DNA from 3 places in the Actinoallomurus sp. NBC_01490 genome. Region 3 is predicted to be linked to each of the others. Evidence: predicted binding sites of a transcription regulator. Region 3 holds the regulator's gene; each other region holds the start of a gene.
The links. The regulator LexA, encoded in region 3, represses DNA repair genes until DNA is damaged. The targets are predictions, from matches to a motif close to TCGAACANNTGTTCGA.

Region 1: a site for LexA is predicted at 2,062-2,077, ahead of uvrA (excinuclease ABC subunit UvrA). Genes of this name have one in related genera too.
Region 2: a site for LexA is predicted at 2,486-2,501, ahead of OG417_RS19780 (SAV_6107 family HEPN domain-containing protein). Genes of this name have one in related genera too.

What each region holds. Positions count from the first base shown of each region.
Region 1 covers NZ_CP109433.1:5,854,402-5,862,235, forward strand. Annotated here, with positions in the region: gene OG417_RS27270 (MarR family winged helix-turn-helix transcriptional regulator) at 1-299, opposite strand, end outside; gene OG417_RS27275 (MBL fold metallo-hydrolase) at 466-1,116, opposite strand; gene OG417_RS27280 (MBL fold metallo-hydrolase) at 1,219-2,037, shown strand; gene uvrA (excinuclease ABC subunit UvrA) at 2,192-5,029, shown strand; gene OG417_RS27290 (Rieske (2Fe-2S) protein) at 5,155-5,613, shown strand; gene OG417_RS27295 (hypothetical protein) at 5,753-5,908, opposite strand; gene uvrC (excinuclease ABC subunit UvrC) at 5,961-7,834, shown strand, end outside.
Region 2 covers NZ_CP109433.1:4,118,695-4,126,528, forward strand. Annotated here, with positions in the region: gene OG417_RS19765 (CGNR zinc finger domain-containing protein) at 104-625, opposite strand; gene OG417_RS19770 (epoxide hydrolase family protein) at 712-1,830, shown strand; gene OG417_RS19775 (YbaK/EbsC family protein) at 1,844-2,308, opposite strand; gene OG417_RS19780 (SAV_6107 family HEPN domain-containing protein) at 2,651-3,100, shown strand; gene bldD (transcriptional regulator BldD) at 5,402-5,896, opposite strand; gene pyrR (bifunctional pyr operon transcriptional regulator/uracil phosphoribosyltransferase PyrR) at 6,378-6,914, shown strand; gene OG417_RS19795 (aspartate carbamoyltransferase catalytic subunit) at 6,911-7,834, shown strand, end outside.
Region 3 covers NZ_CP109433.1:8,938,111-8,945,944, reverse strand. Annotated here, with positions in the region: gene OG417_RS41255 (hypothetical protein) at 1-485, opposite strand, end outside; gene OG417_RS41250 (long-chain-fatty-acid--CoA ligase) at 505-2,046, opposite strand; gene OG417_RS41245 (lytic polysaccharide monooxygenase auxiliary activity family 9 protein) at 2,105-2,695, opposite strand; gene leuS (leucine--tRNA ligase) at 3,004-5,469, shown strand; gene lexA (transcriptional repressor LexA) at 5,619-6,317, opposite strand; gene OG417_RS41230 (LysM peptidoglycan-binding domain-containing protein) at 6,574-6,906, shown strand; gene nrdR (transcriptional regulator NrdR) at 7,141-7,596, shown strand; gene OG417_RS41220 (vitamin B12-dependent ribonucleotide reductase) at 7,670-7,834, shown strand, end outside.

The DNA.
Region 1 (7,834 bases), 3.1 Mb from region 3:
GCCAGCAGGGTGGCGCGCCGGTCCTCGCTGTCGGGCATGCGGCGCAGCAGCCCCTGCTGTTCGAGCGAGCCGACCAGCCGGCTCTGCGTCGGCGCGGTGACACCCTCGTGCGCGGCCAGGTCGCCGAGACGCACGGGGCCGAGCGCCTCGACGCTCGCCAGCGTGGACGCCTGGCTCGAGGAGAGGACCTGCGGGCCGTGCTGGCGCACCCGGCGGTTGAGCCGGCCGAGGGTCATCCGCAGCCGCGCCGCGAGCTCGACATTCGTCAGGTCTTCCGCATCGGGTGCCTGGTCGGTCACGCCCGTCATCATTCCTTACCCGCCGCCTCACGATCACGCGTCCCGGGCGTACTGAGCATGCCCATTCCCCCATCTTGGTGCATGGACACCTGGCTCGCAGCAGCACGGCCCGGCGATCCGCGGAAGGAGCGTTCCGAACGGCCGGACGGCGCCGTCCGGCCGGCTCTCACCAGCCGCGCTCGCGCCATTCGGCGAGGTGCGGGCGCTCCCGCCCGAGGGTCGTGTCCTTGCCGTGCCCGGGGTAGATCCACGTCTCGTCCGGCAGCACGCCGAACACGCGCTCCTCCAGGTCTTCCATGAGCCGGTGGAAGAGCTTCGCGTCGCCCCAGGTGTTGCCCGGGCCGCCGGGGAACAGGCTGTCGCCGGTGAACAGGTGGGGCGTCTCGCCGTCGTAGCGCAGCGCGATCGAGCCGGGCGTGTGCCCGCGCAGGTGGATGACCGACAGCGTGGCCTGCCCCACCCGTACGGTGCCGCCGTGTTCGACCGGCTCGGTGACCGGCAGCGGCAGGGCCTCCGCGTCGTCGGGGTGGGCGACCAGCCGCGCGTGGGTCGCGTCGATCACGGCGGTCAGGGCGTTCCAGTGGTCCTGGTGGCGGTGCGTGGTGACGACGCGGGAGAGCGGCCCGTCGCCGATGATCTCGAACAACCGGTCGGGCTCGGCCGCGGCGTCGATGAGGACCTGTTCGCCCGTCGCCGTGCAGCGCAGCAGATAGGCATTGTTCTCGTACGGTCCGACGGCCAGCTTGGTGATCGTCAAGGCGGGGAGCTCTCGTACGTCGGGGGCGCCACCGACCTCGACGTCGCCTGTGTAGGTCACGCTGTCCTCCGATCGGGCGCGGCTTTCCGGGACCTTCCATCCTGTCACGGCGAGGCTCGCCGAGACCTGCATCGCCCGGACGTCCGCGGTTACGCTGCCCGTATGCGAGACGATCTGCCCATCTGCCGCACCTGCGGGGCGCAGTACGGCGCGCCGCGCGCCGACTGCCCGATCTGCGAGGACGAACGTCAGTACGTCGGCTGGGACGGCCAGCGGTGGACGACCCTCGCCGAACTGCGCGAGGCCGGGCACCGGGGGAGGATCGAGGAGGAGGGGCCGGGGATCGTCGGTGTCGGCGCCGCGCCGCCGACCGCGATCGGCCAGCGTGCCCTGCTGGTCCGCACGCCGTGGGGCAACGTCCTGTGGGACATGATCACCTACATCGACGACGACATGGTCGCCCGGGTGCGCGAGCTGGGCGGTATCTCGGCCATCGCGATCAGCCATCCCCACTTCTACGGCTCGATGATCGAGTGGGCGCACGCCTTCGACGCGCCGGTCTACATCCACGAGGCCGACCGCGAGTGGGTGGCCCGGCCCGACGACTCGGTCGTCTTCTGGTCGGGGGAGTCCCGCTCGCTCGGCGACGGGCTCACGCTGATCAACGCCGGGGTGCACTTCACGGGCGGCCAGGTGCTGCACTGGCGCGACGGCGAGGAGGGGCGCGGCGCGCTGCTGTCCGGCGACATCCTCACCGTCGTCCAGGATCGGCGCTACGTCAGCTTCATGTACAGCTACCCCAACCACATTCCCGAGCGCCCCCGCGTCATCCGGCGCGCGCTGCGGCTGCTGGAGCCCTACCCCTTCGAGCGGGTGTACGGCGCGTGGTGGCGGCGGATCGTCCACGCCGACGGCGTCGAGGCCGTACGCCGGTCGGCGGAGCGCTACCTGGAGCACGCGCTCGACGACGGCCCCGAGTAGGTGTGTTCCGGTGGTGACCTTCATTCGAACAGGTGTACGGTTCAGCTGCGACGAGCGGGGTGGATGAGGTCGTCTGGAAGAAACCGTCGCACCCACTCGTTAGCCTGAAGCTGACCTGTCTCGACCAGGCTCTCAAGGGGATTGCGAATACGCCGTGGCCGACCGCCTCATCGTGCGCGGAGCACGTGAACACAATTTGAAGGACGTCTCGCTGGATCTGCCGCGCGACGCGCTGATCGTCTTCACCGGGCTGTCCGGATCCGGCAAGTCGAGCCTCGCGTTCGACACGATCTTCGCCGAGGGCCAGCGACGTTATGTCGAGTCTCTGTCGGCGTACGCGCGGCAGTTCCTCGGTCAGATGGACAAACCGGACGTCGACTTCATCGAGGGCCTGTCGCCGGCGGTGTCGATCGACCAGAAGTCCACCTCGAAGAACCCCCGGTCCACCGTGGGCACCATCACCGAGGTCTACGACTACCTGCGCCTGCTGTGGGCCCGCATCGGGCACCCGCACTGCCCCGCCTGCGGCCGCACGATCACCAAGCAGACGCCGCAGCAGATCGTCGACCGGCTGATGGAGTTCGAGGAGGGCACGCGCTTCCAGGTGCTCGCGCCGGTCGTGCGCGGGCGCAAGGGCGAGTACGCCGAGCTGTTCCGCGACATGCAGACCAAGGGCTTCTCCCGTGCCCGGGTCGACGGCGCGACCGTACGCCTGGACGAGGCGCCGAAGCTCAAGAAGTACGAGAAGCACGACATCGAGGTGATCGTCGACCGGCTGAGCGTCAAGGAGAGCTCGCGGCGGCGGCTGGCCGACTCGGTGGAGACCGCGCTCGGGCTGACCGGCGGCACGGTCATCCTCGACTTCGTCGACCTGCCGGAAGACGACGAGCGCCGCGAGCGGATGTACTCCGAGCACCTCTACTGCCCCTACGACGACCTGTCCTTCGACGAGCTCGAGCCCCGGTCCTTCTCCTTCAACTCCCCGTACGGCGCCTGCCCCGACTGCACCGGCCTGGGCACCCGCATGGAGGTCGACCCCGAGCTGATCGTGCCCGACGTGGAGAAGACCCTCGGCGAGGGCGCGATCTCCCCGTGGTCCGGCGGGCACGTGAGCGACTACTTCCTCCGGCTGCTCACCGCGCTGGGCGAGGCGATGGGCTTCGACCTGGACACTCCGTGGGAGCGCCTCCCGGCCTCCGCGCGCAAGGCCATCCTCAAGGGCCACGACACGCAGGTCCACGTGAGCTACCGCAACCGCTACGGCCGGCGGCGCTCCTACTACACGACCTACGAGGGGGTGATCCCCTACGTCCAGCGCCGTCACTCCGAGGCCGAGAGCGACTCCAGCCGCGAGCGGTTCGAGGGCTACATGCGGGAGATCCCGTGCCCGTCGTGCGAGGGCCGCCGCCTCAAGCCGGTCGTGCTGAGCGTCACGGTCAACGACCGGTCCATCGCCGACGTGGCCGCGATGCCGATCGGCGAGTGCGCCAAGTTCCTGCTGGCGATGGAGCTCAGCGACCGCGAGAAGCACATCGCCGAGCGGGTCCTCAAAGAGATCAACGCCCGGCTGGGCTTCCTGCTCGACGTCGGCCTCGACTACCTCACCCTCGACCGCGCGTCGGCCACGCTCGCCGGCGGCGAGGCGCAGCGCATCCGGCTCGCCACCCAGATCGGCTCGGGCCTCGTCGGCGTGCTGTACGTCCTCGACGAGCCCTCCATCGGGCTGCACCAGCGCGACAACCACCGCCTGCTGGAGACCTTGATCCGGCTGCGCGACATCGGCAACACGCTCATCGTCGTGGAGCACGACGAGGACACCATCAAGGCCGCCGACTGGGTCGTCGACATCGGACCGGGCGCGGGCGAGCACGGCGGCCAGGTCGTCGTGTCCGGCACGGTCGAGGAGCTGCTCTCCTCCGAGAGCTCGATGACCGGCGCCTACCTGTCCGGCCGCAACGAGATCCCGGTGCCGGCCACCCGGCGCAAGCGGCAGCGGGGTCGCGAGCTGGTCGTCAAGGGCGCGCGCGAGCACAACCTGCGCGGCGTCGACGTGGCGTTCCCGCTCGGCGTGTTCACCGCGGTCACCGGCGTGTCGGGGTCCGGCAAGTCGACGCTGGTCAACGACATCCTCTACCTCTCGCTCGCCAAGCAGCTGCACGGCGCCCGCACCGTCCCGGGCCGGCACAAGCGCATCAACGGGCTCGACCAGGTCGACAAGGTGGTCCACGTCGACCAGTCGCCGATCGGCCGCACCCCGCGCTCGAACCCGGCCACCTACACCGGCGTGTTCGACCACGTGCGCAAGCTGTTCGCCGCGACCGCCGAGGCGAAGGTCCGCGGCTACCAGCCGGGCCGGTTCTCCTTCAACGTCAAGGGCGGCCGGTGCGAGGCCTGCTCCGGCGACGGCACCATCAAGATCGAGATGCAGTTCCTGCCCGACGTCTACGTGCCGTGCGAGGTGTGCCACGGGGCGCGCTACAACCGCGAGACCCTCGACGTGCACTACAAGGGCAAGACCATCGCCGAGGTGCTCGACATGCCGATCGAGGAGGGCCTGGAGTTCTTCGAGGCGATCCCGGCGATCCGGCGCCACCTGCAGACGCTCAACGACGTCGGCCTCGGTTACGTCCGGCTCGGCCAGCCCGCCCCGACCCTGTCCGGCGGTGAGGCGCAGCGCGTGAAACTCGCATCCGAGCTCCAGCGACGCTCGACCGGGCGTACCATCTACGTGCTCGACGAGCCGACGACCGGCCTGCACTTCGAGGACATCCGCAAGCTCCTCGGCGTGCTCGGCCGTCTCGTCGACGGGGGCAACACGGTCATCGTGATCGAGCACAACCTCGACGTCATCAAGACCGCCGACTGGATCATCGACATGGGTCCGGAGGGCGGGTCTCGGGGTGGCACCGTGGTCGCCACGGGGACACCCGAGGACGTCGCGAAGGTGGAGGAGAGCCACACCGGCCAGTTCCTCGCCAAGATCCTCGGCTGACCGAGTCGTCGCCTGGTGCTCCTGGTGCTGTTGGTGTGAAAGGGAAACTTTCGCACTGCCGTTGAACCGAACCGGCGATTCCTCCGTGCAAAGGGGGAACGTTCCCGAAGCCAAGGAGGAGTCTCATGCCGTTCGATCCGTCCACGCCCGGACCGGAGTCCACCCGCCGGGGGATGCTGGTGGGAGTCGGTCTCGTCGGCCTCGCCGGCACACTGACCGCCTGCGGAGGCTCGAAGGACGACTCGTCGGCCGACGCCTCCCAGGGCAGCGGGAGCCAGAGCGGCGGGGGCCAGAGCGGTGGCAGCCTGGGCAAGACCTCCGACATCCCGGTCGGCGGCGGCAAGATCTTCAAGGACGAGAAGGTCGTGGTGACCCAGCCCAAGCAGGGCGAGTTCAAGGCCTTCAGCGCCATCTGCACCCACCGCGGCTGCCCCGTGGGCTCCGTCTCGGACGGGAAGATCCACTGCCCGTGCCACGGCAGCGCCTTCAACGTGACCGACGGCTCGGTCGCCAACGGCCCCGCCGACAAGCCGCTCCCGTCCAAGAACGTCACCGTCCAGAACGGCGAGCTGAAGCTCGGCTGATCCTTCCGGGGCGTCGCGGTCACGGGTCCGGCCCCGCGACCGCGACGCCCGACCCGACCTGACCTGTCTGTGGCCTGGCCGAGGCTTTTGTCGGTGGCGACCGGCATGCTCGGGACATGACCGATCTTCCTGAGGCCGCCTACGCGAGGGCGTGGAGCGCGGACACCCGGGTCGCGCCGCTGGCGAGCGCGTCGACGGTGCCACGGATGCCGAGATGACGACGATCGCGACGAGGACGCGGGCCGTCCGTACGGACCGGCACCGCGCCGACCGAGCCGTCCGTACGGACCGGCACGGGAGCGGCCGACGCGGCCTCCGCCGTCCCCGCGCGGCACTAGGCTGACGACGTGGCAGATCCGGCGACGTACCGGCCCGCGCCTGGGACCATCCCCGAATCGCCCGGGGTGTACCGGTTCCGTGACCCGGGCGGCAGGGTCATCTACGTGGGCAAGGCGAAGAACCTGCGTGCCCGGCTCAACTCCTACTTCGCGGACTTCGCCGGCCTGCACCCGCGCACCCAGACGATGCTGCAGACCGCGGCCGGGGTCGAGTGGACCGTGGTGGGCACCGAGGTCGAGGCCCTGCAGCTGGAGTACTCCTGGATCAAGGAGTTCGACCCCCGCTTCAACGTCAAGTACCGCGACGACAAGTCCTACCCCTACCTCGCGGTGACGATGAACGAGGACGTCCCGCGGGTGCAGGTGATGCGCGGCGCGAAGAAGAAGGGCGTCCGCTACTTCGGCCCGTACTCCCACGCGTGGGCGATCCGGGAGACCGTCGACCTGCTGCTGCGGGTCTTCCCGGTCCGCACGTGCTCGGCCGGGGTGTTCCGGCGGCAGCGGCAGATGGGCCGGCCCTGCCTGCTCGGCGACATCGGCAAGTGCTCGGCCCCCTGCGTCGGCCGCGTCACCGAGGAGGCGCACCGGGAGATCGCCGAGGACTTCTGCGACTTCATGGCCGGCGACACCGCGCGGTTCATCAAGGCGTTGGAAAAGGACATGCGCGCCGCGGCGGGGGAGCAGGAGTACGAGCGCGCGGCGCGCCTGCGCGACGACATCCGTGCCCTGCAGCGCGCCCTGGAAAAGCAGTCGGTGGTCCTCGGCGACAACACCGACTGCGACGTCATCGCGCTGGCCGACGACCAGCTCGAGGCCGCCGTCCAGGTGTTCTACGTCCGGGGCGGGCGCATCCGCGGTCAGCGCGGCTGGGTCGTCGACAAGGTCGAGGACATCTCCACCGGCGACCTGGTCGAGCAGTTCGTCCTCCAGATGTACGGCGACGTGGCCGGCGACGCGGTGCCGCGCGAGATCCTCGTGCCGGCGCTGCCGCCCGAGCCGGACGCCGTGGTCGAGCTCCTCGCCGAGCACCGCGGCGGCCGGGTCGACCTGCGGGTGCCGCGGCGGGGCGACAAGAAGACGCTCCTGGAGACCGTCGAGCGCAACGCCAAAGAGGCGTTCAAGCAGCACAAGACGCGCCGGGCCGCCGACCTGACCAGCCGCAGCAAGGGGCTCCAGGAGATCCAGGACGCCCTCGAGCTCGACCAGGCGCCGCTGCGCATCGAGTGTTTCGACGTGTCCAACCTCCAGGGCACCCACGTGGTCGCCTCGATGGTGGTGTTCGAGGACGGCCTGCCTCGCAAGAGCGAATACCGGCGGTTCTCCATCAAGACGGTCGAGGGCCAGGACGACGTCCGCTCCATCAACGAGGTGATCACCCGCCGGTTCCGGCGCTACCTGGAGGAGACCGAACGCACCGGCGAGCTCGACGTCCTCGGCGAACGCGAGGAGGGCGGGCCGATCGACCCGGAGACCGGAAAGCCCCGCAAGTTCGCCTACCCGCCCAACCTCGTCGTCGTCGACGGCGGGGCGCCGCAGGTGGCCGCCGCCCAGCGGGCGCTGGACGAGCTCGGCATCGACGACGTCAGCCTGTGCGGCATCGCCAAGCGCCTGGAGGAGATCTGGCTGCCCGGCGAGGAGGACCCGGTCATCCTGCCGCGCAACAGCGAGGGCATGTACCTCCTGCAGCGGGCCCGCGACGAGGCCCACGACTTCGCCATCCGGTTCCACCGCACCAAGCGTTCGAAGGGCATGATCGTAAGCGAGCTCGACGCCGTGCCGGGTCTGGGGCCGAGCCGGCGCACCGCCCTGATCAAGCACTTCGGGTCGGTGAAGATGCTCAAGGAGGCCGGACCCGAGCAGATCGCCGAGGTTCCGGGCATCGG
Region 2 (7,834 bases), 4.8 Mb from region 3:
CTGTGGTTCCCCCGTGTCTGCGGTCCGTGACGGGCGGTTGGTTACGGTCCTTCCGCATGTCAGAAGGGGTCTGCCGCTAATGGCCCTCCGGACGTGACGGCGATCAGGCGCGGCGGCGGCGGTAGGCGCGCATGCGGGCGTTGGCGCCACAGCCCGCGACGTCGCACCAGCGGCCCGAGCGGTTGCGGGTGTGGTCGTAGAACGCGTAGTGGCAGTCGTCCGCGGCGCACGCCTTCATCCGCGGCCAGGTGCCGTCGCTCATCGCGGTGAGGACGCCCGCCAGGACGGTGCCGAGCATCAGGTCGCCCGGGTGCGCCTCGCGCTCGCCGACCGGCCACCGTACGCCGCCGGCGGTGACCAGCGGGCGCAGGCCGCAGCGGACGATCTCCTCGTTGACCAGGTCGAAGGCCTCTGGGGCGGCGGGGCCGGCGTTGTTGGCGAGCATCAGCGAGCGGAGCGCCTCGCGCAGCCGCACGGCCCGTGCGTACGTCTCCGCGGTCACCTCGCCCGGCAGCCCGTGCGCGGCGCGCCAGCGCTCCAGGCCGGCGGCGTCGACCTCGTTGCGCGTCCGCAGGAACGCCTCCACCGGCGCGAGCGGGCCGGGAGCCGGCGGTCGTGATGCCATGCCCCGATGTTACAGCCGTATGCCTTTGACACGTAACGCGTTACGTACGTAATGTCTTTGCTCGTAACCACGATCGGGAGGTCACTGTGATCGAGCCGTTCCACATCGCCATCGCGGACGAGGTTCTGCAGGACCTGGCCGCCCGTCTCGAACGCGCGCGCCTGCCCTCACCGCCGGTCCTCGAAGGGGGAGAGAGCCCCGAGACCGTCGAGCGCATCGAGGACCTCATCGCCTACTGGCGCTCGGGGTACGACTGGCGGGCGCAGGAGGCCCGGCTGAACGCGGTGCCGCACTTCCGCGCCGCGGTCGGCGACGCGCGCATCCACTTCGTACACGTGCCGGGCTCGGGTCCGGACCCGCTGCCGCTGCTGCTGTGCAACGGCTGGCCCAGCTCCTTCGTGGAGTACCTCGGGGTGCTCGACCGGCTGACCGATCCCGCGGCGTACGGTGGCGATCCCGCCGACGCCTTCTCGGTCGTGGTTCCCGCGCTGCCCGGGTACGGCTTCTCGGCCCCCTATCCGGGGCGGCTCGACCGGGTCACGATCGCCGGGCTCTTCGACCGGCTCATGGTCGAGGGCCTGGGGTACGCGAGCTACGTCGCGCACGGCGACGACATCGGCGGCGGCGTGGTGAACCGCCTGGGCATGTACCACGCCGGCACCGTACGGGCCATCCAGACCACCAACTGGACCCGGCCGGTCGACCCGGCCCCGCGCACGCCTGAGGAGGAGGCGTATGTCGCGGGAGAGGACCGCTGGGAGCGCACCCGCGGCGCGTACGCGCACGTCCAGGCGACCCGGCCGCAGATCCTGGCGTACGGGCTGAACGACTCGCCCGCGGGCCTGGCCGCCTGGGTGCTGGAGAAGTGGCTGACGTGGAGCGACCCGGCGACGCGCGGCCGGCTCACCGACGACGACCTGCTCACCAACGTGATGACCTACTGGGTGACGGGCTCGATCGGGGCCTCGTCACGCCTGTACGCGGTCGACTCGGCCCCGCCGGCCGACACGGTCTCGGTGCCGTCGTCGGTGCTGCTGACGCGTGAGCCGGAGATCCCCGTCCCGCCGGAGTCCTGGCTGCGGCGCGCGTACCCGCGGATGACACGCCTGACCACGGTGGACGAGGGCGGCCACTTCCTGGCCCTGGAGTCCCCGGAGCACTTCGTGCGGCACGTGCGCGAGGCGTTCCGGCCGTACCGCGGCTGACGCGTGCGCGGGCCTACTCGACCTCTGCCGGGGTGCCGCCGGTGATCCGCACGAGCTCGTCGTAGGAGGTCGGGAAGATGGTGTGCGGGTGCCCGGCCGCCGCCCAGACGACCTCGTGCTCGGCCAGCCACTTGTCCACGAGCGTGCGGACCGGGCGGGGGTGTCCGACCGGGGCGACCCCGCCGATCGGATGGCCGGTGGCCGCGCGGACGAACTCGGGGTCGGCGCGCTTGACCTTCGTGGCGCCGATCAGCGCGGCCACCTTGGCCGTGTCGACGCGGTGGGCGCCGCTGGTGAGGACGAGCAGGGGTTCGCCGTCGGCGGCGAAGATCAGGCTGTTCGCGATCGCGCCGACCTCGCAGCCGAGTTGCGCGGCGGCGGCCACGGCGGTCGGCGCGGCCTCCGGGAGCTCGCGCACCTCGCCGGTGGCGCCGAGTTCGCGCAGGCGAGCGGCGACGTTCGCGGTGTTGGGATGCATGGGCAGCACTCTAGAGGCTCGTTTTGTCGGTCTGGCTCCGTATCGTCGTTGGCGTCGCCGCCGGACGGGTGTCGGGTGCACTGACAGGGGTCATGTTCGACCGGTCTGACCTGCGACGACACGGCGTCATTCGAACATGTTGACGAATGGCGGCGGCGCGGGTTTACTGGAGTCATCTCGAACTTGTGTTCGAGTATTCGGTGCGGATTCTCGCGGGTCCGCGCCGGAGGGGTTCGGCTCGCCGGGCAGCGCATGCCGTGCGAGACGTGGCGGCCGGGCGGGACGAGGGGAAGCGTTTCGCCCGCGCCGTCCCCGAACCCATCGAGCGGAAGGAGGCACGCCATGTCCGCAAGGTCCACGGCCGTCCCTCTGCGCCCCGTTCCGCGGCGCAGGCCGGCACCGCCGGCGATCACACTGTTGCAGACGGCCCGGCACGGCCTGGCCGAGGCGGCCGAGGCCGCCGTCCCCGCCTCACGTTACGTCGCGGCCCACCTCGCCGCACTGCGCGCCGCGGCCGCGGTCCTCGCGGCGCGGGGCGACCCGGCGCAGAAGCGTCGTGGCCGGCCCCAGAGCGTCTGGGTGCTGCTCCCGGAGGCCGAGCCGGCCCTGCGCGAGTGGGCCGCCTTCTTCGCGGCGGGCGCGGGCAAACGAGCGGCGGCCGAGGCGGGCCTCCCACGCGCCGTGACCGTGCACGAGGCGAACGACCTGCTCCACGACGCGGAGATCTTCGTCGCCCTGGTCGAGACGACGTTGGGCATCGACAGCCAGCCGATGCTCCCGGTGGCCGGCTGACCCTGACGACCCCGGCCGCGCCGACCGAGAGGGGAGCGATGGTGAGAGACGACCCGCGCGACCTGCCGACCGCCGCCGCTCACTGGCGAGGCTGCTCGGTGCTCGGGCCGCGCGGAGCTCGGAAGCTCGAAGCCGGGAAACTTGGAGCCCGGCTGCGAGGTGTCCGGAGCCCGGAAGTGGCCCGGTGCCCGGCACCGGGAAGCTTGGAGCAGGGCCGTGCGGTGCCTGGAGGTCGGCCGTGCGGTGCTCGGTGTCGGGGAGCGGTCCAGAGCTCGGAGCCCGGAAGTGTGGTGCCCGGGGTCGGGAAGCGGCCCGGAGCCCGGCAACGCGGAGTTCGGAGGTCGGCTGCGGGGCGCCCGGAGCCCGGAAGTGGCCCGGTGCCCGAAACCGCGGAGCTTGCAGCAGCGTCGTGCGGTGCCCGGAGGCCGGCCGCACGGTGCCCGGCGTCGGGAAGCGGTCCCAGAGCCCGGACGTGCGGTGCCTGGCGTCCGGGAGCGGCGCAGAGCTCAGAAGGTCGGAGGCCGGACGTGCGGTGCCTGGCGTCCGGGAGCGGCGCAGAGCTCAGAAGGTCGGAGGCCGGACGTGCGGTGCCTGGCGTCCGGGAGCGGCGCAGAGCTCAGAAGGTCGGAGGCCGGACGTGCGGTGCCTGGCGTCCGGGAGCGGCGCAGAGCTCAGAAGGTCGGAGGCCGGACGTGCGGTGCCTGGCGTCCGGGAGCGGCGCAGAGCTCAGAAGGTCGGAGGCCGGACGTGCGGTGCCTGGCGTCCGGGAGCGGCGCAGAGCTCAGAAGGTCGGAGGCCGGACGTGCGGTGCCTGGCGTCCGGGAGCGGCGCAGAGCTCAGAAGGTCGGAGGCCGGACGTGCGGTGCCTGGCGTCCGGGAGCGGCGCAGAGCTCAGAAGGTCGGAGGCCGGACGTGCGGTGCCTGGCGTCCGGGAGCGGCGCAGAGCTCAGAAGGTCGGAGGCCGGACGTGCGGTGCCTGGCGTCCGGGAGCGGCGCAGAGCTCAGAAGGTCGGAGGCCGGACGTGCGGTGCCTGGCGTCCGGGAGCGGCGCAGAGCTCAGAAGGTCGGAGGCCGGACGTGCGGTGCCTGGCGTCCGGGAGCGGCCCAGGGCTCAGAAGCCGGACGCGCGGTGTCCGGCGTCCGGAAGAGGGGAGTCGGGCCGCGGGCGCTCGCATCCTTCGGCCTGTTCGTCGCGACCGGGCCTATCAGGACTTCGCCCCCTTGACCCGTTTTCCGGCTATCCGCATTGAGTGATCGATAAAGCATCGTCGTCCTGCCGGGCGCGCCGGCCGGGATGACGGTGGCCGCCGGGGCGCACGTGGCGACATTGCGGGATGTCCGGTGCGTCCCGGTCGGGCCGGCCCTCACCGGAGCAGCCGGTCCGGCCGCGGGTCCCGCCGAGTTCCTCCCCCGAATCGGCGGGACCCGTCGGCCACTACTGCCTGATCGGCGCCGGCGAGGCAGGCGATGCCTCGGACCTTGTGAGTGCGTGGGGCGCGACGTCGCGGTGCGCAGTGGAGGGCGGCGTACGGCGGATTCGCGGTAAGGCGCGCGCAAGCCCGCCGGTCGGCTCCGCGCAGGCGCCGTCAGCATGACCGATGGTCAGGGGCGCGGAGACGGGGCGTCAAGAATACGGGCCGAGGCGCCGGTCGGAGCGGCAGCGTTGTGAGCTTCGTGTGGCATCGGCAGGTGGGGCCAGAGCTGTCGATGAGGTGGCCGTGGCCACAGGGGCGCTGACCGAGCCGCCGATGGGCCGTGCGTGAGGCGACGTGGTCGTGACGGCGTGGTCGTGACGGCGTAGTTCTGAAGACGCGGTGGTGGCGACGTAGTCCTGGGGGCGCGGTCGCCGGCGACGTCGTCGTGGCGATGCGGTCGTGGCGATGCGGTCGTGGGGGCCGCGGTCGTGGCGACGTGGACGTGGTCGTGACGACGTGGTCGTGACGGCGTGGTCGTGACGGCGGCTCTGAGGACGCGGCCGTGGGACCTGGTCGTGACGGCGTAGTTCTGAAGACGCGGTCGGGGCGACGTAGTCCTGGGGGCGCGGTCGCCGGCGACGTCGTCGTGGCGATGCGGTCGTGGCGATGCGGTCGTGGGGGCCGTGGTCGTGGCGACGTGGCCGTGACGACGTGGCCGTGCGGACTTGGTTCTGGGGGGGCGCGGTCGTGGCGGCGTGGCCCTGGGGACGTCGTCCGAGGACGTGGGCAGGCGGACCGGGCGAGGGCGTGGGGGCAGCGTGATGCGACCCTCCGACGCGGTGCGGTGATCGGGTGGGATCACCGCACCACTTCGGGGGGATACGGCTCAGAAAGCTTCCACGGCGCGGCGTGCCTCAGGGTCGAGGACGCCCCAGCCGATGAGTTCCTCAGTCAGTTCGGTCGGTGACTTGTCGTAAATCACCGCCAGAGATCGCAGATCCTCCTGCCGGATGGACAGGACCTTTCCGTTGTAGTCGCCTCGCTGGCTTTGGATCGTCGCGGCGTAGCGGGCGAGTGGACCGGCCTTGTCCTTCGGAAGCTGCTGGAGTCGCTCAAGGTCGATCACAAGTTTCGGGGTCGGGCCGAGCGGGCTCGGCGCGGCTCCGCCGGGGAGCAACTCAGAGACGGGCACGCCGTAGAACTCGGCGAGCTCGGACAGCTTCTGAACGGTGACGGCGCGGTCGCCCCGCTCGTACGAACCCACGACGACGGCCTTCCAGCGGCCACGTGATTTCTCCTCCACACCGTGCAGGGACAGGCCCTGCTGGGTGCGGATGGCGCGAAGCCTCGCGCCGAGAGCCTTTGCGTATTCAGACGGCATCGTTGCGGCCCCCAGGCTCACTTTCTCGTCGTCGACGTGACCCGGGAGGGGACCAAGGGGCGTCTGCCCCTGCCTCCACGAGAACGCGTGCGTCATGGGGCGCACTGTCAGCCGGCCGGGGCCGGCTGCCCGAGGGGTCCATCTCCTGGGATGGTTACGGACAGTGACGGTAAAACGGGTACGCCTCCAGGTCAAGCCGATTGGAAAAAAGCGGTCGAATCCGTCATCGCGCGCGGTGCGCGAACCTCGGCCGGCGAAGCGGCGAAAACCCTTGCAGGCCAAGGCTTTCCGTGACTGTCGGGGTCGCCACCGTACCGTCTCTGCCTGGGCAAACGCCATGCCACCGGGTGGCGGTGCGTCGGCAACGGGCTGCTACCGTAAAAAGGCCGATCCTTTAAGGCCCGTCCAGTGAGGCGGGAAAGGAGGTTAGACGGTGAGTGCTGCCTCTGTGCCCCCGCACAGGCCCTCTCCCAATGGTGACATGAGTCACAAATCTGTACTGGAAGCGCCGGACATCCGCCGCGCGCTCACCCGAATCGCCCACGAGATCCTCGAACGCACCAAAGGCGGCGAGGACATCGTTCTCCTCGGAATTCCGACACGAGGCGTGACCCTCGCCGAGCGTCTCGCCCGGCGCATCGAGGAGGTCGAGGGACGCCCGGTCCCGCAGGGCTCCCTCGACGTGACCATGTACCGCGACGATCTCCGCCTGCGGCCGGCCCGCGCCCTAGGACGCACCGAGCTGCCGCCCGAAGGCGTGGACGACCGCGTCGTGGTGCTCATCGACGACGTCCTGTACTCCGGCCGCACCGTGCGTGCGGCCCTCGACGCCCTGAACGACCTCGGCCGCCCGCGCGCGGTCCAGCTCGCCACGCTGGTCGACCGCGGCCACCGTGAGCTCCCCATCCGCGCCGACTACGTCGGCAAGAACCTGCCGACGAGCGCGAAGGAGACCGTGCGGGTGCTGGTCGAGGAGGTGGACGGCCGCGACGCCGTCCTGTTGGAGGCCGGCAAGTGAAACAACACCTGATCTCCGCGGCCGACCTGACGAAGGACGACGCCCTGCTGATCCTCGACACCGCCGAGGAGCTCGCGAGCGTCGCCGACCGGCCCATCAAGAAACTCCCCACGCTCCGCGGCCGTACGGTCGTCAACCTCTTCTTCGAGGACTCCACGAGGACCCGGATCTCCTTCGAGGCGGCGGCCAAGCGCCTGTCCGCGGATGTGATCAACTTCTCCGCGAAGGGGTCGAGCGTGTCCAAGGGCGAGAGCCTGAAGGACACCGCGCTGACACTCGAGGCGATGGGCGCCGACGGCGTCGTGATCCGGCACGGCGCCTCCGGAGCGCCGCACCGCCTCGCCACCTGGGTCCGCGGCAGCGTCGTCAACGCCGGCGACGGCACGCACGAGCACCCCACCCAGGCCCTGCTCGACGCGTACACGATGAGGCGCAGGCTCGGCGACCTCGACGGCCGGCGGATCACGATCGTCGGCGACATCCTCCACAGCCGCGTGGCGCGCTCCAACGTCCTCCTGCTGAACACCCTCGGCGCCGAGGTCACCCTGGTCGCGCCGCCCACGCTGTTCCCGGTCGCGGTCGGCACGTGGCCGTGTGAGATCGCCTACGACTTCGACGCGGTCCTGCCCAAGAGCGACGTCGTCATGATGCTGCGGGTCCAGCAGGAGCGGATGAACGCGGCCTACTTCCCGACCGTGCGGGAGTACAGCAGAAGGTACGGGCTGGACGCCCGGCGCATGGCCGCGCTGCCGGAGCACGCGCTCGTCATGCACCCCGGCCCGATGAACCGCGGGGTCGAGATCGCCGCGGAGGTGGCCGACTCCACGCGCTCGACCATCGTCGAGCAGGTCGCCAACGGCGTGACCGTGCGCATGGCCGTCCTCTACCTCCTCCTGGGCGGCTCCGAGCCCGCGATCGGC
Region 3 (7,834 bases):
CCGTCGTCGCTGTACAGCTCGTCGACGAATTCCTTCCCGGTGAGCTCGGCGGCGGCGCGCAGCCGCTGCGGACCGGCGACGGCGAGCTTCGGGTCGAGCGGGCCGACGTAGACCGCGGCGTACCAGAAGTGCTTGGAGTCCTTGCGCCTGCTGTCGACCTCCTCGCCGGAGGTGTGGGCCGAGCTCAGCCGGGAGGTGAGCCGCTTCCAGGGCGACCCCAGCAGGGCGTAGGAGATCCCGCTCTGCCGGTCGGTGATCGTCCCGGTCACCGGCGATCCGGAGCCGCGGAAGGTCGGCAGGGGGCCCGCCGGCGTGCCGGTGGGCCGCCAGGACAGCGCGGGCACGCCGGTCGGGTCGGCGGTGACCAACGGGTAGGCCCCGGCGAAGGCGTCCGGGCCGCTGTCGGTGTGGCGGTTCAACAGGAAGACGGTCGCCGCCGCCGCCACTAGGACGAACACGGCAGCGGCGGCAATCAAGGTCTTCACGGGTCGTAAGCGTACGGAATTAGCGAAGCTCGCGCTTGAGGATCTTCCCGGTCGCGGTCATCGGCAGCTCGTCGCGGAACTCCACGACGCGCGGGTACTTGTAGTTCGCGAGGTTCTCCCGGGCCCACGCGACCAGCGCGTCCTCGCTGATCGTGGCGCCGTGCACCGGGATGACGTACGCCTTGACCTCCTCGCCGTGGGTGTCGTGCGGGATCCCGACGACGGCGGCGAGCGAGACGTCGGGATGCGTCATCAGCACCTCTTCGATCTCCCGCGGATACACGTTGAACCCGCCGCGGATGATCATGTCCTTCGAGCGGTCGATGATGTAGTAATAGCCGTCCTCGTCGCGCCGGGCGATGTCGCCGGTACGGAACCAGCCGTCGCGCAGCACCTCGTCGGTGGCCTCCGGGCGCCGGTGGTACCCCTTCATGACGCAGTGCCCGCGGATGGCGATCTCGCCCGGCCCGTCGCCCACGTCCTTCCAGTCCTCGTCGACGAGCTTCATCTCCACGCCCCAGATCGGCCGTCCGATCGAGCCCGCGCGCGCCGGGCGGTCGGGCCGGTTGAAGGAGGCGACGGGCGAGGTCTCCGACAGGCCGTACCCCTCGAGGATGTTCACCCCGAAGCGCTCGGCGAACCGGTTCAGGACCTCCAGCGGCAGGGCGGCACCGCCGCTCGACGCCGTCGAGAGGGACGCGGCGATCCGCTCGAGGTCCTCCTGCGTGTGCCCGCCCTCGTGCGTGAGCAGCCCCCAGTACATCGTGGGGACCCCGGCGAAGAACGTGACCTTCTCCGCGAGCATGAGGTCGAGCGCGGCGCCCGCCTCGAAGCGCGGCATCAGCACGATCGTGGCGTGCCGCAGGAAGCCCGTGTTGAGGACCACGGACTGGCCGAACGCGTGGAAGAGGGGGAGCGCGGCCAGGAAGACGTCGTCGCCGGCCGTCTCGAACATGCTGTCGCAGACCATCGCGTTGAGCAGCATGTTCTGGTGGGTGAGTTCGGCGCCCTTGGGCCGGCCGGTCGTGCCGCTCGTGTAGAGGATCACCGCCGTGTCGTTGGCGTCCGTCCGCGCGGTCTCGAACTCCTGCGACTGCCCGGCGAGCGCGGCCCAGATCGACTCGCCGTACGGCACCTCGGTCGCCAGGGGAGTGGCGGGCAGCAGGAAGAAGTGCTCGCAGCCCGGCACGTCGCCGAACGCGCCCCAGCCCGCCTCGCCCAGCGGCAGCTCCGGCGTGCCCTCGAAGCAGAACAGGGCCTTCGCCTCGGAGTCCTCCAGGTGGTAGGCGATCTCCCGGCGCTTCAGCAGGACGTTGAGCGGCACGACCACGGCGCCGGCCTTGAGGGCCCCGAAGTAGACCATCGGGAAGTACGGCAGGTTGGGGCAGGCGAGTGCGATCTTGTCGCCCGGCCGCACACCGCGGGCGCGCAGGAGGTTCGCGACCTGGTTCGCGATCTGGTTCACGAACGCGTAGGACAGACGCATGTCGCCGAAGACCAGCGCCTCGTGGTCGGGGTTGTCGCGTGCGGCGTCGTCCAGAACGACCGAGAGGTTGAGCATCGGCGCCTCCTGCTGCGATATCAATGGGGAGGTTCCCATTGATATCGCAGCGGAGCGGTCAGCTGAAGACGACGTCGGCGCAGGAGTAGAAGGCGTTTCCGGTGTCGGCGATGTCCCAGACGGCGAGGATCAGCTGGCGGCCGTGCCGCGCCGGCAGCGTGCCGGTGTGGGTGAGCGGGTTCGGTGGCCGCTGACCGCCGTAGTTCACCTGCAGGAACGGCGTGGACTCCAGGGCGGCCCGGGTCAGCGGCTTGGTCGGGTCGTAGGTGGTCTTGGTGATGAAGTAGCGGAACGACGTGGTCGCGTGGATGGCGGTGAAGGTCCACGAGAAGCCGTACGAGGCGCCGCTCGTCATCGAGGCGGCCGGCCAGGCGCCGCCGCGCGGGTCGTCGAGCTGGGCGAACTCCGTGTGGTTCGCGCTGCAGATCTGACCATCCGCCGGGCCGGCCTGGGGGAATCCCTTCGGGCCCTCGACGCTCTGCGGCTCGTACTGGATCGGACCGCAGTCGGTGACCTGGTGCTGGGCGCAGCGGTAGCTGCGGCTGGGCGGTGAGGTGGTGTAGCCGTGGGCGAAGGCGGGGGTGGCGGTGAGCAGGGGTACCGCCACGGCCGCGGCGCCGGCGACGGCCAGGGCGAGCTTTCCGTGCATGGGTGACCTCCTCGGATGGGGAGTCCTGGCGGGGACCCTGCTCGGAAATTTACTGGAAACCTTCCTAAAAGTAAGCTGGCCCGTGAGGAAGGGCGGCGTCACCCGTGGCGTCAAAGCACGACGGTTCTTGCTTGCGCCTGCGCTAGTCTTGGGATATGCGCTCTCGGCTGCTCCTTAGCCGGCCGCGTTGACGTAACCGATCGGTCGACGCGGCAGCCCCTCCTGTGCGAGGGGCCTTCTCATGCGGAGAGACCTTCTAAGGGGCACAGTTTCGTGGAGCCGAAGCCGTGCGAATCAGACGAGGAACGATGACTGGCGCCGACGAGAACTTTGACCCACGGGCGATTCAGGAGAAATGGCAGGCCCGGTGGGAGGAGCTGAAACCCTTCACCGCCGGCGAGGACCCCGGTGATGAGCGGCCTCGCAAGTATGCGCTGGACATGTTCCCCTACCCCTCCGGCGACCTCCACATGGGCCACGCCGAGGCGTACGCCATCGGCGACGTGAGCGCCCGCTACTGGAACCAGCACGGCTTCAACGTCCTGCACCCCATCGGCTGGGACTCCTTCGGCCTGCCCGCCGAGAACGCCGCGATCAAGCGCGACTCCCACCCGGCGGAGTGGACGTACGCCAACATCGACACGCAGGCCGAGTCGTTCCACCGCTACGGGATCTCCTTCGACTGGTCGCGCCGGCTGCACACCTCCGACCCGGAGTACTACCGCTGGAACCAGTGGCTGTTCCTGCGCTTCTACGAGCGCGGCCTGGCCTACCGCCGGGGCGGCCGGGTCAACTGGTGTCCCAACGACCAGACCGTGCTGGCCAACGAGCAGGTCATCGCCGGCCACTGCGAACGCTGTGGCGCCCTGGTGGAAAAGCGCCTGCTGACCCAGTGGTACTTCAAGATCACTGAGTACGCCGACCGGCTGCTGGCCGACATGGACGGCCTCGACTGGCCCGAGCGCGTGCTGACGATGCAGCGCAACTGGATCGGCCGGTCCGAGGGCGCCGACGTCGTGTTCGAGATCGAGGGCCGCGACGAGCCGGTCACCGTCTACACGACCCGGCCCGACACGCTGTACGGCGCGACGTTCTTCGTGGTGGCCGCCGACGCCCCGCTGGCCGACGAGATCTGCGCGCCCGCGCAGCGGGCCGAGTTCGAGGCGTACCGCCAGACGGTGGCGCGCGAGTCGGAGGTCGAGCGGCTGGCCGCCGACCGCGAGAAGACCGGCGTCTTCCTGGGCCGCTACGCGATCAACCCGGTCAACGGCGAGCGCATGCCCGTGTGGGCCTCGGACTACGTCCTGGCGGAGTACGGCCACGGCGCGATCATGGCGGTGCCCGCGCACGACCAGCGCGACCTGGACTTCGCGCGCCGGTTCGACCTGCCGGTGCGGGTGGTCGTGCACACCGGCGAGGCCGACCCCGCCGAGTCCGGTGTCGCGACCCCCGGCGAGGGCGAGCTGGTCAACTCCGGCCCGCTGGACGGCCTGACCAAGTCCGCCGCGATCCCGCGGATCACCGAGATCCTGGAGGAGCGCGGGCTGGGCAAGGCGGCCGTCAACTACCGCCTGCGCGACTGGCTGATCTCCCGGCAGCGCTTCTGGGGCACGCCGATCCCGATCATCCACTGCGAGGCGTGCGGCGAGGTCCCGGTCCCCGACGAGCAGCTGCCCGTACGCCTGCCGGACAACCTGCGCGGCGCGGACCTGGCGCCGCGCGGCGTCTCGCCGCTGGCGGCGGCCACCGACTGGGTCAACGTCGCGTGCCCCAAGTGCGGCGGCGCGGCCAAGCGCGACACCGACACGATGGACACCTTCGTCGACTCCTCGTGGTACTTCCTGCGCTACTGCTCGCCGGACTACACCGAGGGCCCGTTCGACGTCGAGAAGGTCCGCCGGTGGATGCCGGTCGACCAGTACACCGGTGGGGTCGAGCACGCGATCCTGCACCTGCTGTACAGCCGGTTCTTCACCAAGGTGCTGTACGACATGGGCATGCTGGACTGCGTCGAGCCGTTCACCCGGCTGGTCAACCAGGGCCAGGTGATCCTCAACGGCTCCGCGATGTCCAAGACGACCGGCAACCTGGTCGACCTGGGCGAGCAGATCGCCGAGTACGGCGTCGACGCGGTGCGCCTGACGATGATCTTCTCCGGGCCGCCCGAGGACGACATCGACTGGGCCGACGTGTCGCCGTCCGGCGCGGTGAAGTTCCTGGCCCGCGCGCACCGGGTGGCCGCGGACGTCGCCTCGGTGCCCGGCGCCGCCCCGGCCTCGGGCGACGGCGAGCTGCGCAAGGTGACCCACCGCACGATCGACGAGGTCACCCGGCTGGTCGAGGCGCACCGCTACAACGTCGCGGTGGCCCGCATGATGGAGCTGACCACCGCCTCCCGACGGGCGATCGACTCCGGTGCGGGCCCGGCCGACCCCGCCGTACGCGAGGCGGCCGAGACGCTGGCGGTGATGCTGTCACTGGTGGCGCCCTACACCGCCGAGGAGATGTGGGAGCGCCTGGGCCGCGACGGCTCCGTGGCCAAGGCCGGCTGGCCGACGGCGGAGCCGGCCCTGCTGGTCCAGGAGTCGGTGACCTGTGTGGTCCAGGTGGCGGGCAAGGTCCGCGACCGGCTCGAGGTCTCTCCGGAGATCGGCGAGACGGAGCTGGAGCGGCTGGCGCTGGCGTCGGAGAAGATCCAGGCCGCCCTCGGCGACCGCGGCATCCGCAAGGTCGTCGTCCGCGCTCCCAAGATCGTCAACATCGTCCCGGCGTAGTGCCCGTCTCGCAGCCCCGCCTGTCGGCGGCGCTGCGAGACCGGACGCACGCCGTGGCGGGGCGAATGCCCGCAAAGGCGACATCAAAATGCGGTGAGGGCACCCCATGGCGGGGCGCCCTCACCGTGCACAGTCCGGAGACGCGTCGATCACATCTTGCGCAGCACCGCGACGACCCGGCCGAGGATCGTCGCGTCATCGCCCGGAATCGGGTCGTACGCCGGGTTGTGCGGCATCAGCCACACCTTGCCGTCGCGGCGCTTCAGCGTCTTGACCGTCGCCTCGCCGTCGATCATGGCGGCGACGATGTCGCCGTTCTCGGCCACCGGCTGCTGGCGGACGACCACCCAGTCGCCATCGGCGATCGCGGCCTCGATCATCGAGTCACCGGTGACGTTGAGCAGGAAGTGCGTGCCCTCGCCCACGAGCTGCTTGGGCAGTGCGAAGACGTCCTCCACGGCCTCTTCGGCCAGGATCGGGCCACCGGCGGCGATGCGGCCCACGAGAGGCACGTACGCGGGCGCGGGACGGGTCGCCGTCTCCTGCCCCGAGGCCGTCTCGTACGACTCCGGCTCGCTCCGTACGGCGGCCGAGCCGGGCATGCGGACCACGACGGCGCGCGGGCGGTTGGGGTCGCGCAGCAGGAAGCCCTTGCGCTGCAGCGCGCGCAGCTGGTGCGACACGCTGGAGGTGCTCGTCAGCCCGACCGACTCGCCGATCTCGCGCATCGACGGAGGGTAACCGCGGCGCTGGACGGAGTCGCGGATCACCTCCAGAACCTTGCGCTGGCGTGCCGTCAGCCCCGACTCGTCGCGCGGGCCGTCGGGCATTTCCCGAACCTTGCTCATCTATGTCTCCGCTGGATGACTGTGCTCCGGTGACGCGCTGTCGCCGGTATTTCGTTCCTGTACACGGACGTTAGCGCCTTCGCGCTAAATGATCAAACACCTGTTCGAAGATGTCCTGGAAATTCGTCGGCTCTCGCGGTACAACTCGTACTGATGTTCGATCGAAATCTCTTTCGACTCGGCGAGGGGAGATCGACATGAGCGAGCGAATCGACGAACACGTGTGTCGGGTCTCTCCTCCGACGAAGGGGGAGGCATGAACTCATCCGCTCGGCCTCATCCCGCCGCGCCCGTGCGGCTCACCCGGCGCGGCCGGGTCGTCGTGGTCGGTGCCGTGGCCCTGGTGCTCCTCGCCGGCTTCTGGACGGGGGCGCGGCACGGCGCCCGTGCCACGTCGGGCGGAGAGAGAGGGCCGGCGGTCGCCCGTGAGTCGGTGGTCGTGGGGCCGCACGACACGTTGTGGGGCATCGCCGTACGCGCCCGGCCGGAGGTCGACCCCCGCGTCACGGTGCAGCGCATCATCGACCTCAACGCCCTGTCCGGCGCCGTCGTCAATCCGGGCCAGAAGGTCTACATTCCCGCGCGCTGACGGCCTCGCCGCTCGCCGGTTCCCCTCGCCGGGCGAGGGCGCGACACGCCGACGTCGCCGTGACGTGAGCGGGCTCTTCGTGCTCCTGTTGCCGACGAGGTTGCGGAGGCCTCTGCGGAGCCGTACGGTAGACCACAACATCTAGTAGTTACACGGATGTAGTTCACCACAGGTTGTGGTTACGCAGTGAAGCCGCTGTAATCGAGACGTAACGCCGGGGGAGGGGGATCGACCGTGCACTGCCCGTTCTGCCGCAACCCCGACAGCAGGGTGATCGACAGTCGCTCCACCGACGACGGCGCGGCGATCCGGCGGCGCCGGTCGTGCTCCGAGTGCGGTCGTCGTTTCACGACCCAGGAGACCGTACTCCTGATGGTCGCCAAACGCAGCGGAGTCACCGAGCCGTTCTCCCGCGACAAGATCGTCGCCGGGGTGCGCCGGGCCTGCCAGGGGCGCCCGGTGACGGAGGACGCACTGGCTCAGCTCGGACAGCGTGTCGAGGAGGCCGTCCGGGCCACCGGCACCGCCGAGATGCGCTCGCACGACGTGGGGCTGGCCATCCTGGGGCCGCTGCGCGAGCTGGACGAGGTCGCCTATCTGCGGTTCGCCTCCGTCTACCGGGGGTTCGAGTCGATCGACGACTTCGAGAAGGAAATCGAGACTCTTCGCGCGGCGGAGCGCGACCGGTAACACCGGCGCCCGATTGCGTGTTGTACGAGGTAATCCTTGGAATGGGCCGGTTCGGCCTGAGAAGGGGGAGGTCATGACGGAGACGGTGAGCGGCCAGGCACGGCGCGGGAGGGGCGGCCGCAAGGGGTTGAAGATGCGCCGCATCTTCACCCGGCCCGGCATTCACCCGTACGACGAGGTCCGGTGGGAGCGCCGCGACGTCGTCATGACCAACTGGCGCGACGGCTCGGTCAACTTC